One region of the Psychrobacter sp. FME5 genome, then DNA from elsewhere that is predicted to be linked to it. Evidence: riboswitches for the same ligand, from Rfam matches in the RefSeq annotation. Region 1 holds a riboswitch; the other holds the start of a gene.
The links. Region 1 has a riboswitch for thiamine pyrophosphate ahead of thiC (phosphomethylpyrimidine synthase ThiC). Riboswitches for the same ligand answer to the same signal wherever they lie in the genome.

Region 1 (5,912 bases):
CTAAGTTATTAAATGCAGCGATAACTAACTGTATCCACGCCTGCAACGAAAGGTATATTCACTGTCATGGTCTTGATACCATACCTTTATTTGGCCACGTCTATTTAAGGTCTCTCTTTTATAGTCAATCATGGCCAAATATGACACAAATAATCATAGAGGGCATGGTGTAATGAATATACTGCAATAAATATGCCACGCTTATATATTTAACGAAAGCGTAGCAAATATTATACACCAACGTCTTGGAGCGGATAGTCGATGATGGTAACAATCTGAGTACTGCTTACCGTACTTTGAATATCAGCACTTTGACCAAAATAAGAGCGTAAACGCTCCGCTTGGATATTAAAATTCATGTGCTTGCGCAAATCATGGTTAACAATTAAGGTTTTTTTGGGCAGTTCGACATCAATCGTAATCGTAACTCGATGCTGCTGCCACGTCACATTGATATTGATAGATATCATTTCAGTGGTCATCTCAACCACGTTAAGCAGCATTTTTTCGATCACACTTTGTAATGTCAGCGCGGTAATAACCATGTCATACATAATGTCTTCATTGGGCAATTGCCAGCTCACATCAAGCTTGTCTGCCAAACGGCTAGATTCGATGGCCAAATAATGCTCGCAAAGGGCAACCTCTTCTTCAAAGCTAATCTCACGCGCGCCCATGAAACTGGCACGGAATAGTGCAGAAACGTGTTGTAATAACTCAGCAGCACGGGATGGATTGGTTTCAATTAGTGACATTAAGGTATTAATGGTATTAAAGAAAAAATGCGGTGCAATACGAGCTTTAATCACATCGTTTTGTGCGATTAATTTGTTCTCAAACGATTGCTTCAGTGCATTCATTTCACGATAACGACGTAGGAAGAATAGCAAAGCCGCAACGGTAAACCCCGCGGTAATCAGCGTATGAAATACAATCGCTGAAATAAGAAAATAAAAACTTTGATTAAACCAGCCAAAGTTCATCATAATCAGTAAGACTAAAGTGATGGTTACGGCTGTAGCGGTTGTTAATATTAGCAGAACATACAAGCTAACCGTCGTTATGGACAGGCGCTTAAAGACAGGGCGAAGATAGTCAATTAAATAAAAGGAAGGTATCAGTGCGAGTGAGGTTTGAACGAATCTCGCTATAAACTTGATCATAAACTGTGTTTGATTCGGTACGCTATGGCGATCAATAATCGCCACAAATAGCGACCAAAAAAAGATCGCAAGCAACCATTGCCAAGGTTTCATGATCTCCATGAGCTTGGGCATAAAAAACTCTAAGCGCTCCGCTAGTAAGGCAACCTCATCCTTTGCTATACTTGAGTTCTTATTCTGCTGACTTGTCTTGTAATGATATGAATGCCAATTCTTCAAACCCTAGTAATCCCGAATCAAATGTAAACGCCTCTGTCTCTGATTCTAGCACAGATGCCTCAATAACAAATAACGCTGCACAAAACAGCCCTAGAAGCAGTCCTTCAAACAGCCAAGGCCAGCAGATGTGGGGCGGACGTTTTAGCGAAGCGACGGATAGCTTTGTCGCCGCCTTTACCGCATCCGTGGGCTTCGACCAACGCTTTGCCCGTCACGATATTCAAGGCTCGATTGCTCACGCGACCATGCTCAAAGAATGCGATATCTTAACCGCTGATGACGTTGCGACCATTATCGATGGTCTCGAGCAAGTATTGGCTGAGATTGAAGCGGGTGAATTCAACTGGTCCATCCAGCTTGAAGACGTGCATATGAACGTCGAATCGCGCTTGACCGATATAGTCGGCGCGGTGGGCAAAAAGCTGCATACCGGTCGTAGCCGTAACGATCAAGTCGCGACCGACATCCGTCTTTGGTTGCGTGAAGAAACCGACAATATCATTGCATTGCTGGTACGCTTGCAAAGTGGCTTGCTCGATTTAGCCGAGCAACATACTGATACCATTATGCCGGGCTTTACCCATTTGCAAACCGCACAACCAGTCAGTTTCGGTCACCATGTCATGGCATGGTTTGAGATGCTGTATCGCGATACTGAACGTCTGGTTGATGCGCGTCGCCGTATCAATCAATTACCTCTCGGTAGTGCTGCCCTTGCTGGTACGACCTTCCCGATTGACCGTACCATTACCGCTGAACTGTTAGGGTTCGAAGGTATTTGCCAAAACTCACTCGATGCCGTCTCCGACCGTGACTTTGCGATCGAATTCACCTCAGCGGCATCTATTTTGATGATGCATATGTCACGCATGAGCGAAGAGATCATTCTTTGGATGTCGGCGCAGTTTAACTTTGTGCAAATCCCCGATCGCTTCTGTACCGGCTCATCGATCATGCCGCAAAAGAAAAACCCTGATGTGCCAGAGTTGGTGCGTGGTAAAGCGGCTCGCGTCTTTGGGCAGTTAATGACGCTATTAAGTCTAATGAAAAGCCAGCCGCTTGCTTATAATAAAGACAACCAAGAAGACAAAGAGCCATTGTTTGACTGCGTTGATACCTTGACCGGTTCGCTTCTAGCGTTTGCGGATATGCTACCGAATATCACCCCCAATAAAGAAAATATGCGCGCTGCGACTATGAAAGGCTATGCGACCGCGACTGATTTGGCCGATTATTTAGTACGCAATGGGGTGGCTTTCCGCGATGCTCATGAAGTGGTCGGTAACGCTGTCGCCTTAGGTATTAAAGAAGGCGTTGATTTGAGTGATTTGTCACTGGCACAGCTACAGCAATTTAGCGATGCGATTGGCGAAGACGTATTCGAGTATCTAACATTAGAAGGCTCATTAGCAGCGCGTGACCATTTAGGTGGTACAGCGCCTAATCAAGTGAAGCAAGCGGTAGTTAACGGTCGTGCGCGCTTAAAAGTTTTTGCTTAATTTTAAAATACCAATCTTTAAAACACCCGCCATCGCTGCGGGTGTTTTTTATGGATGAATGCGTTAAGATAAGGCATCTATTTATACTTATAATAAGGAACGTATCATGACCGAGACTTTTAATCCTCAAGCCAATACCGTATTTTGCCGCAAATATAAACAAGAACTGCCAAAAATGCCACATCCACCCTTCCCTAATAAAAAAGGGCAAGAGCTACAAGAAACCGTCTCTGACAAAGCATGGAAAGAATGGCTTGAGCAGCAAACCATGCTGATTAACGAAAACCATCTCAGTATGCTCGATCCTGAAGCCAAAAAATTCTTAACCGAGCAACGCGATAAGTTTTTGGATAACGAAGACTATGAACGCGCGCAAGGCTGGACGCCAGAGAATAAATAAAGGCGATAGATTAGTATTTATAATCATCCTTATTTTTGTCTATATGAATAATTAGCATTAGCCGTGGGCTGCTAATTTTGTTAGTATCAAGATGATTTACAACACTGACAGACTCGGGGTGCGGTGTATAAGTGGCTAAAAGCCATTGTACATTCGCTGAGAGATCACCCGCCGAACCTGATGCGGTTAGTACCGACGCAGGGAAGTCTTAAGACTATGTTATATCTGTACAAAGGGCGCGCAGAAATGCCTTTTTATGGTTGCCAGCACCCATCAGCGTTTTAGTGCGGTATGGTGATTTATAAGAAATTGCACCGAGTAATCCTTTACAAACGACTGATTAAATTTAATTTGATGACTCATTTGTTTGGCGATTACATTTGTCCGTATAACATAGTCTTACCCCGCAGCTACTGGCGGTGTTGCTTTTATTCAAAACAACACGCTAGGACAGCATATGACTATTTTACAAGTAACCACCCCCACCAAAAAAACCTCCAAAGCAGACGCGCTAAAAACCCCCGCCCATCGTAGCGAAACCGACGCTCGTTTTGAAGAGGATGCGCGCGACTTACACCGTATTTTGCCTGCTTCACGCAAAGTCTATATCGAAGGCTCACGACCTGATATTCAAGTGCCCATGCGCGAAATCACCCTTGACCCTACCCCTATTCAAAACGTCTCTGAAAATGAGTGGGAACAAAACCCACCATTCTATGTTTATGACACCTCTGGCGTTTATACCGCCCCCAATGCCAGCATTGACTTGACCAAAGGCTTACCAAAATTGCGCGAAGGCTGGATTAAAGAGCGCGGCGATAGCGAACAACTAAGTGGCTTATCAAGCTCATACGGACAAGCACGCGCCCGTGATATCAGCACTGCTAACTTGCGCTTTGCTCATATCGATAAGCCGCGCCGCGCCAAAGCTGTAGATGGCAAAGCTGGCAATGTGACTCAGCTTCACTATGCTCGTCGCGGCATTATCACTCCTGAGATGGAGTTTATCGCCATTCGCGAGACCCAAAAGCAGCACGAACTGACTGATATGCGCCAACACGATGGGGAGAATTTTGGCGCTAACACACCAATTATTATTACTCCTGAATTTGTGCGTTCTGAGGTCGCCGCTGGGCGCGCGATTATCCCCAATAATATTAACCATCCAGAATCTGAGCCGATGATTATCGGGCGTAATTTCTTAGTAAAAATCAACGCCAACATCGGTAACTCGGCGCTTGGTTCTTCCATCGATGAAGAAGTATCAAAGATGACATGGGCGACGCGCTGGGGTGCAGATAATATTATGGATTTATCGACGGGCAATCATATCCATGAAACCCGCGAATGGTTAATTCGAAATTCACCTGTGCCGATTGGTACCGTCCCCATTTATCAAGCGTTAGAGAAAGTCGATGGCGTAGCAGAGGATTTAACGTGGGAGATTTTCCGCGATACGCTCATCGAACAAGCCGAGCAAGGCGTTGATTACTTCACCATCCACGCTGGTGTACTTTTGCGTTATGTGCCGCTGACTGCTGGACGCTTGACTGGTATCGTCTCACGTGGCGGATCTATCATGGCGCAATGGTGCATGTTTCATAATAAAGAGAGCTTTTTATATACCCACTTTGAAAATATCTGTGAAATCATGAAGCAATACGATGTGGCCTTTAGCTTAGGCGATGGCTTGCGTCCGGGTTGTTTGCAAGACGCCAATGACGAAGCACAATTTGGAGAATTGCGTACCCTTGGTGAACTGACTAAACTGGCTTGGAAGCATGATGTACAAGTGATGATTGAAGGTCCCGGGCATGTGGCGATGAACCGTATTAAAGAGAATATGGACTTGCAATTAGAAGTCTGTGCCGATGCACCTTTTTATACCTTAGGACCATTAACCACCGACATCGCACCCGGTTACGACCATATTACTAGCGCGATTGGTGCAGCGATGATTGGCTGGTTTGGCACGGCGATGCTCTGCTATGTCACACCTAAAGAACATTTAGGACTGCCAAATAAAAAAGACGTCAAAGATGGTATCATCACTTATAAAATCGCCGCCCATGCTGCTGATTTGGCAAAAGGTCATCCCGGCGCTCAAGCGCGAGATAATGCGTTATCCAAAGCCCGTTTCGAGTTCCGTTGGGACGATCAATTTAATCTGGCGCTTGATCCTGATACCGCGCGCGAATTCCATGACGAAACCTTGCCCAAAGACGCGCACAAGACGGCGCACTTTTGCTCGATGTGTGGACCGAAGTTCTGTTCAATGAAAATCACACAAAATGTTCGTGAATATGCGGCGGGTTTAGATGCTAAAGAAGGCAGTGCCATTGCTATCGATGCTATGGGCGCCGCAGACATCCAACAAGGTATGGATGAGATGACACAAAAACATCATGCCACGGGCAGTCAGTTGTATAAAGAGGTTTGATTGTTTGATATCTAATGCTTAAGCTTAAATCTAGTCGCTAGGTTTAAGCTTTTTTTACGTCTATTTTTGAGTCTCGTGGAAAAACTCTTTTAAGGAATAAATCGCACAGTTTCATAATGAGTAAATAAAAAGGCAAAGTTAGCGGATAACCAAAAATAATAATAAAAATGGTATAACCATGATACCTACTG
Region 2 (8,112 bases), on a different contig from region 1:
TAATTTCTATCGCTAAGAAATATACCAACCGTGGTCTACAGTTCTTGGACTTAATCCAAGAAGGTAATATTGGTCTGATGAAAGCGGTTGATAAATTTGAATACCGCCGTGGTTATAAATTCTCAACCTATGCCACGTGGTGGATTCGTCAGGCGATTACCCGCTCTATCGCTGACCAAGCGCGCACGATTCGTATCCCTGTGCATATGATTGAGACCATTAACAAGATAAACCGTGTCTCACGTCAATTGCTACAAGAAATGGGCCGCGAGCCAACGCCTGAGGAATTAGGCGAACGCTTAGAGATGGACGAAGTTAAAGTCCGTAAAGTGCTAAAAATTGCCAAAGAGCCTATCTCTATGGAGACGCCAATCGGTGATGATGAAGACTCGCACCTAGGCGACTTTATCGAAGATGGTACGATTTCAAGCCCTGTCGATGATGCGACCGCAGCTGGCCTGCGTGAAGCGACGCGTGATGTATTAGGCAACTTGACTGAGCGTGAAGCACGTGTCTTAAAAATGCGCTTTGGTATCGATATGCCAACCGACCATACGTTAGAAGAAGTTGGTAAGCAGTTTGATGTAACGCGTGAGCGTATTCGTCAGATTGAGGCAAAAGCATTACGTAAATTGCGTCATCCTTCACGTTCTGAGCATTTACGCTCATTCCTTGAAAATGACTAATTTAAATAGTATGTGCTAAGCACATCTTATTACGCCTAGTGGCAAACCAAAAAAGCTGAGTATATCTCAGCTTTTTTGTGCCTGTTATTTAATGCCTGTTATTTAATGGCTGCTATTTAATGGCTGCTATTTGATGGTTGTTATTTAATGGCTATTAGCTTTTACCTATTAAATATAGAGCCGCTATAGCATGAGATAAGCAATTAATTCATAAAAATATTGCCTTTATTTAAAATATCGAGTATAACTACCTACCGTTCGGTAGTTAAAAAATTAAATAGATAAATAGGTAATAGTGCACTCTTATGAATAAACAAACCCATGTAAAACACATCAGTATCAAAACCGTCATCTCTCTTGCCATCATTGTGGCGCTTGGCCCTGCAGCGATTGATATGTATTTGGCCTCAATGCCGAATATGGCAACAGACCTCAATACCTCCTACGCCACCACGCAAATCACGTTGACCGTCTTTCTTATCTTTATGGGTTTAGGACAGCTGGTATTTGGTCCCGTATCTGACGCCATAGGACGAATAGCACCATTATTTGCAGGCTTACTGGCATATATTGGCGCTTCCGTGTGGGCGATGTGGTCACAAAGTATTGAAAGCCTAATCTTTGCTCGTATCTTGCAAGGTCTTGGCGCCTCTATGGCTATCGTGGTGGTGATGAGCATGGTACGCGACTTAGTCGATGGACCAAAAGCGGCACAAATTTATGCTTTATTAAATACCATTGTGGCATTAGGTCCAATCGTCGCGCCAGCAATCGGCGGTATCGTCGGTGCGCATTATGGTTGGCGCGGCGTCATGTTTATTTTGGCGGCGTTAGGTATCATCGTGCTGATTAATACGCTGTTGAATATCAAAGAAACCTTGCCAAAAGACAAGCGCATTCAATTAAATATAAAAAATATTACAGGCATTTATGTCGGCATATTAAAGAACAAAACCTTTGTCTTTAATCTATTTGCGCTATCTGCGGTGTATTTCTTTTTGTTTGCCTACATCGGTGGTTCTGCTTATGTCTATCAAACAGACTATGGTCTTAGCCTAGAGCAATTTGGTTTTGTCTTTGGCTTGACCAGTATCAGTCTAATTTTAGGTGCATCTTCCACCGCTTATTTGGTCAAAAAAATATCGGCGTCACATTTGGCCTTAATCGGTGCCGGTGTCATGATGCTGGGTAGTGCCGTTTGCATCATCGCTTATCTGCTATCGATGGGTTTGGTCGGTATTGTCACTGGCATTGCCTTGGGATTATTTGGTCTTGGTGTATTAGAAGCGACGTTGATGGCGATTGCAATGGACTCGCAGCGCAGCGCTTTGGGTTCAAGCGCAGCTTTATTGGGCGCCATTCCTATGTTACTCTCATCCACTGCCACACCCATCGCAGGACAATTGGTCGAAATGAACACCTTATATTGGTTAATCTTGCTAGGTGCGATGGGACCAATTATTTTGATACTGGTCTATCTCGGTTCTAGAAGTTTAAAACCTTATAACACTCTCTCCACACCATCATTAGAGGAGGCCTATGCAAAGTCATAAACCACGCTCAAGCGCTAAGCAACGTATTATTGATGCTGCGTTTGAGCCTTTCTTTATGCACGGCTATGAGGGCGCATCACTCAGTGATATTGCTAAGGCTGTGGGCATCCGCAAAGCCTCTCTCTATACGCACTTTGCCAGTAAAGAAGCGATATTTTTAGAATTACTGCAAGATGCGCTCGAGTCGGAATGTGCGTTTATTAAGTCATGCTTTGCGACGACTAGTGAATTTTCTACTCCCGGTGAAGCGTATTGCCATGCTTTTGAAGCGCGTTATGAAAGCGCGATTACCTTACGGTTTTTAATTCGCATGGCCTATGCCGCACCTGTGCATTTGACCGATACCAGCGCGGCGACTTTTAATGTCTATATAAAGGTGTTGACTGAGCAAATACAGCTGGCTCTACAGCCTTATCAGCTCGACTCTGAGCAGCTAGAGCTGTATACCGATGCCTATCTAGGCGTAATCGATAGCTTAAGTGTAGAGCTGCTATATGCGGAAGGCTTATATGAGCGCCGTTTTAAAGCCATGCTGATGCTTTATCACACTGCTATTGAACAGCTCGATAAAAAATAGATTTTTAAATCTAAGCTGCTTTTTTTATCGTTATTTGGACATCACTTGCTAATGATGGCTGAGTTCACCTATCATAGGGCTGATCTGCTTAAACACGAACCACTTAAACAGCAGCTCAAAGCTCTATTAGAATTACTTTAAAGTCGATACAATTTTAAAATCGATACCATGCGACTGGGATGAATTTTTCGTAGCCTCTGTGATAACAGCAAGCAAGGAAAATTTATACCAGTCGCACATAGCTATAACGTATCGCTTTTATTTTGAACTGACTATATTTAAATTTTATATTTATTATTAAAAAACAAACCTTGTCGGGGTGCTTTGATTTTGACGCTTTAACTACAATCAAAATCATGGCTGAGAGTTACCCGCGAACCTGATGCAGTTAGCACTGACGTAGGAAACAAGCGTGTCGATATATAAGTCACATTTACTTCATATTTTGCCAATCTATTAAACCTAGACGGGCAAATTTTTTGTGCCTTATCAATTCTCGTTTCCTGCCATTTGCTTGCTTGCATTTTATAACAGTAAGTGAAAACTATGGATTACCAAACGCTACGTCACAATTGCCCCACATGGGATGATTACATTCAGCACGACTTTGTCAAACAGCTGACCGCTGGCACACTCGCCCCTGACAGCTTTCGCCACTACCTTGTGCAAGACTATTTATACTTAATTCACTATACCCGCGTGATGGCGCTGAGCGTGTATAAGAGTGACACACTGGCACAAATGCGCGTCGGTCAAGCAGGTATCAATGCCATGCTCGATATGGAAATCGCCATGTACTTGGACTTCTGTCGTCAGTGGAATATACCACTTGAACAAGTAGAAAACGCCCCTGAATCTGCCGTCACCATCGCCTATAGTCGCTATATATTAGACGCGGCTATGTCAGGCTCGCTGGCCGAACTGTATGCCGCTATTGCGCCTTGCTTAATGGGCTATGGAGAAATTGGCAGATGTATCAAAGATGAGGGTTTTATCGATAACAACCCTTATCAACCATGGATTGACGTGTTTTCTAGCGATGAGTTCCAAGTAATTACCGCGCAGAACGAAGCACAGATTAATACGCTATTAGCCGATGCCAGCCCTGCTCAAGCAGACAAGTTCCAACGGTTATTTAACACCGCCGCACGTATGGAAGTTAATTTTTGGCAGCAGGCGTTAGATTTGTCTTAACTTATACTCAATCTAGCTTGATTCTAAAAAAGCCCTCTAAAATCAAAAACAATGACCAATAATAATGATCAACAAGGAGAAACATCATGGCAGCATTCGATGAACACGCAAGCGCGTACGACAGCTGGTTTTTTGACAACCAAAACTTACTGACCAGTGAGCTCAAACTGGTCGCTCACTTCTTAGATAAAGATAGCGAAATATTGTCTATCGGCTGTGGTAGTGGTCTTTTCGAATCCCTGTTAGCCAAAGATTACGGCATTCATATCACGCATGGTATCGAGCCATCGAAAGACATGGCTGAAGTCGCTGAGAAACGCGGCTTGCAAGTAGATATCAGCTCTGCCGAAACCTGCGAGATTGCGCCTAATAAATTTGATATTATTATGTTTAATGGCAGCGTCAGCTATATCAGGGATTTGGATGTCTGTATCAAAAAGGCCTTTGATGCTCTAAAGACTGGCGGCAAACTTATCCTGATTGATGTGCCAAAAGAAAGCGGCTTTGCCAGCTTATACAATTTAGCGAGCGCGGTAGATACGTGGGAACATCCATTACTCGAACACATCTCCCCTGCTGACCCTTATCCTATTGAGCTGGTGAAGTCAGCAAACTGGCGTACCTCTGATGAGAAAATCGAATTAATGCAAGCCAATGGTTTTGTCGATTTCGAATATGCGCAGACTTTATTGACCCATCCTATGTATGCCAATGACAAGGTACAAGAGGTCATCGAAGGCTACGATCGCGGCGATTATGTGGCGGTATGTGGTTATAAAAACCCCAGTTCGGGATAAGGGCTCAAAGAAAAGATAAAAAAAGAAGCCCGAAGTTGCTAAAGTAAGTTTACCAAGACCACTTAAGCAAAAAGGACTTCTTACATGGACAACCTAACCGAACTATACTGCCATATTGACGACTTTTATCAGCAATTCAAACCTGAGTTTGACTCTCATTTAATCGCAACGGGCCGTCAACGGCTAAGAGCATGCCAGATAAGTGTAGCAGAGATTATGACCATCTTGGTACTGTTTCATCAACTGCGGTATCGACAGTTTAAGGCGTTTTACTACCATCACATGCTTGGCATGATGAAACGGGAGTTTCCAAATCTGCCGAGCTACTCGCGATTTATAGAGCTAGTGCCGCGCAGTATCATGCCACTGTGCAGCTACTTGCAAAGCATAATGGGTGACTGTACGGGTATCAGCTATATTGATTCAACCAAGATAGCAGTTTGTCATAACAAGCGTATCTACCGTCATAAAGTCTTTGAAGGACTTGCAACCCGAGGCAAAAGCAGCATGGGCTGGTTCTATGGCTTTAAGCTGCACGCCATTATCAATCATAAGGGCGAGCTTGTATCTGTTAAAGTCACTGCGGGTAATACGGATGATAGAGCGCCAGTTAAGGATATGGCAACGTCTTTATTTGGAAAACTATTCGGTGATAGAGGCTACATCAGTAAAGCACTAAACGCGTGGCTCACAAAACACAGTGATACTAGGCTGATAACGAAACTTCGGCGTAATATGAAACCCCAATTACTTGAGCCTATGGATGAGGCACTACTCAATCATCGCTCTTTGGTTGAAACGGTGTTTGGAGAGCTTAAAAACTTGTGCCAAATCGAACACTCACGCCATCGTAGTGTCACGGGGTTTATCACAAACTTGCTGTCGGGTTTGATTGCTTATTGCTGGTTTCCGTATAAACCCACCATCAAAAACATGCCTCAGCAGGGACAGGTAGCGACATTGTAAATAGTATCAATGAGTTACAATGTGGCTTATCCCGAACTGGGGTTATAAAAAATAACGATTTTAATATGAGTTATCGTTGGCTGACCCTTGAATAATATGATGAGTGGCCTTATAAATGGTGCATAAAGCGCTTATCGGCATAACCCATAAGCTCATATTTTCACAAAGATAAGGACAACATCATGACTGATGATCCAAAAGACACCACTAACCCAAATCAAACGCCTAAAAGAGAAGTCAAAGTCACTGAGCTGGTCGCCAATGACGGTATCTTAAAAGGTAAAAAAACCGACGTACAAAATCCTGAGCTGTGGCAGTTCCCAATGAACTACCCACTTAGCATCATCGGTCATGAAGGCGAGCACGATAGCTTACTCAATGAAGTGAAGCTTATCCTTGGTAGCCAGTTTCCAGAGTTTGATTTGGCGTCTATGGAAGTTAAACCGTCAAAAACAGGACGCTTCCATTCGGTGCGTGCCAATTTATACTTGACCACCGTTGAGCAAGTGAACACGCTTTATGCATCACTTGATAATGCAAAAACGGTACGCATGGTCGTCTAATCATAGTTTTATCAATTTAAGAAAAACCAGTCCGTTTTTCGTCCGAATCGTCACTCATATGGGTGGCGATTTTCTATTGGCTGGGGTACAATCACCACCCGAAATATGCGCGCCATTCAGCAGATTTGCGCTCGTTAATTTAGCCGACAATAAAAAGTAAATTCGCGCCATTTTTTACAAAACTTTTATTATTTTTCTTATTGGCGTCTAACCCTTATCCCATCGTCCTTTGCTAAAATTTGGACACGCTTTACCCTCTCATCAACATAGTTTGCCGCTAAAATCAATATAGCATTTTCAAAATTTTCCCGCTATATTGTGTCCACCTACTAACAAATACGCTATATGTAGTGCTCAGTGATTTAAACCCTCACTATGAGCAATGGCATCGTTTTGCCTAAAAAAACACTCTGCCGTGACAGGATGTTATAGCGTAATAAAGATAGCGTGATAAAGAATGCCCGCCGGTATTAACCGCGCCGCATTACTATAAGTAACACTATAAGCATCATTATAAATTAATTGCCCAGCAATCAACTTACGAGGTCAGCATGACACATATCGATAAAATCCAAGTAACCAAACGTGATGGACGTTTAGAGCCTATTGATTTAGATAAGATTCACAAGGTTATCGAGTGGGCTGCTCATGATTTAGATAATGTGTCGGTATCACAAGTTGAGCTAAAGTCGCACATTCAGTTTTATGAAGGCATCAAAACTCGCGATATTCACGAGACCATCATCAAGTCTGCCGCTGATCTTATCTCTGAAACCACGCCTGACTATCAGTATTTAGCCGCGCGTTTGGCCATCTTCCATTTGCGTAAGATTGCTTATAATAAATTCACCCCTCCTCACTTGTATGACCATGTTAAAAAGCTAACTGATGCCGGTAAATACGATCAGCATATCCTAGCTGACTATAGCCGTGCGGAATTTGATGAATTAGAAGAATATCTTGACCACTGGCGCGATATGAATCTTGCTTATGCTGCTGTTGAGCAAATGGCGGGTAAATACCTTGTGCAAGACCGCGTCAGCAAAACGGTTTATGAAAGCCCGCAGTTCTTATATATGCTGGTTGGTATGTGTCTGTTTGCTAACTATGACAAATCTGAGCGTATGAGCTACGTTAAACGCTTCTATGATGCGACCTCACAATTTAAAATCTCGCTACCAACGCCTATCATGTCTGGTGTGCGCACCCCATCGCGCCAGTTTAGCTCGTGCGTCTTAATCGAATGTGGTGATAGCTTAGACTCAATCAACGCCACCACCAGCGCCATCGTACGCTATGTGTCACAACGTGCCGGTATCGGCATCAATGCCGGTCGTATTCGTGCCCTTGGTAGCCCGATTCGTGGCGGTGAAGCCCAGCATACTGGTTGTATTCCATTCTATAAACTGTTCCAAACAGCGGTTAAATGCTGCTCACAAGGCGGCGTACGTGGCGGTGCAGCGACGTTATTTTACCCATTATGGCATTTAGAAGTTGAGTCGTTATTGGTACTCAAAAACAACCGCGGCGTCGAAGACAACCGCGTGCGTCATATGGATTATGGCGTACAGTTAAATAAAACCATGTATACCCGCCTCATCAAGGGTCAAGATATCTCCATATTCTCTCCAGGTGATACCCCTGGTTTGTATGACGCGTTCTTTGAAGATCAAGACAAGTTCGAAGAGCTATACACCAAATACGAAAATGACCCGAGCATTCGCAGCCGTCAAATCCCAGCAGCAGATTTGTTTAGTCTGATGATGCAAGAGCGCG

Region 2: it holds a riboswitch for thiamine pyrophosphate, as region 1 does, so the genes downstream of both, tenA (thiaminase II) here and thiC (phosphomethylpyrimidine synthase ThiC) in region 1, are expected to answer to the same signal.

The regions. Positions count from the first base shown of each region.
Region 1 covers NZ_RRYX01000139.1:124-6,035, forward strand. Annotated here, with positions in the region: gene EI161_RS12900 (histidine kinase) at 231-1,277, opposite strand; gene argH (argininosuccinate lyase) at 1,508-2,881, shown strand; gene EI161_RS12910 (oxidative damage protection protein) at 2,988-3,281, shown strand; TPP riboswitch at 3,386-3,502, shown strand; gene thiC (phosphomethylpyrimidine synthase ThiC) at 3,739-5,721, shown strand.
Region 2 covers NZ_RRYX01000029.1:7,742-15,853, reverse strand. Annotated here, with positions in the region: gene rpoD (RNA polymerase sigma factor RpoD) at 1-686, shown strand, start outside; gene EI161_RS06100 (multidrug effflux MFS transporter) at 992-2,239, shown strand; gene EI161_RS14950 (TetR/AcrR family transcriptional regulator) at 2,226-2,816, shown strand; TPP riboswitch at 3,122-3,239, shown strand; gene tenA (thiaminase II) at 3,363-4,010, shown strand; gene EI161_RS06085 (class I SAM-dependent DNA methyltransferase) at 4,097-4,807, shown strand; gene EI161_RS06080 (IS982 family transposase) at 4,892-5,773, shown strand; gene EI161_RS06075 (YbeD family protein) at 5,956-6,336, shown strand; gene nrdA (class 1a ribonucleoside-diphosphate reductase subunit alpha) at 6,888-8,112, shown strand, end outside.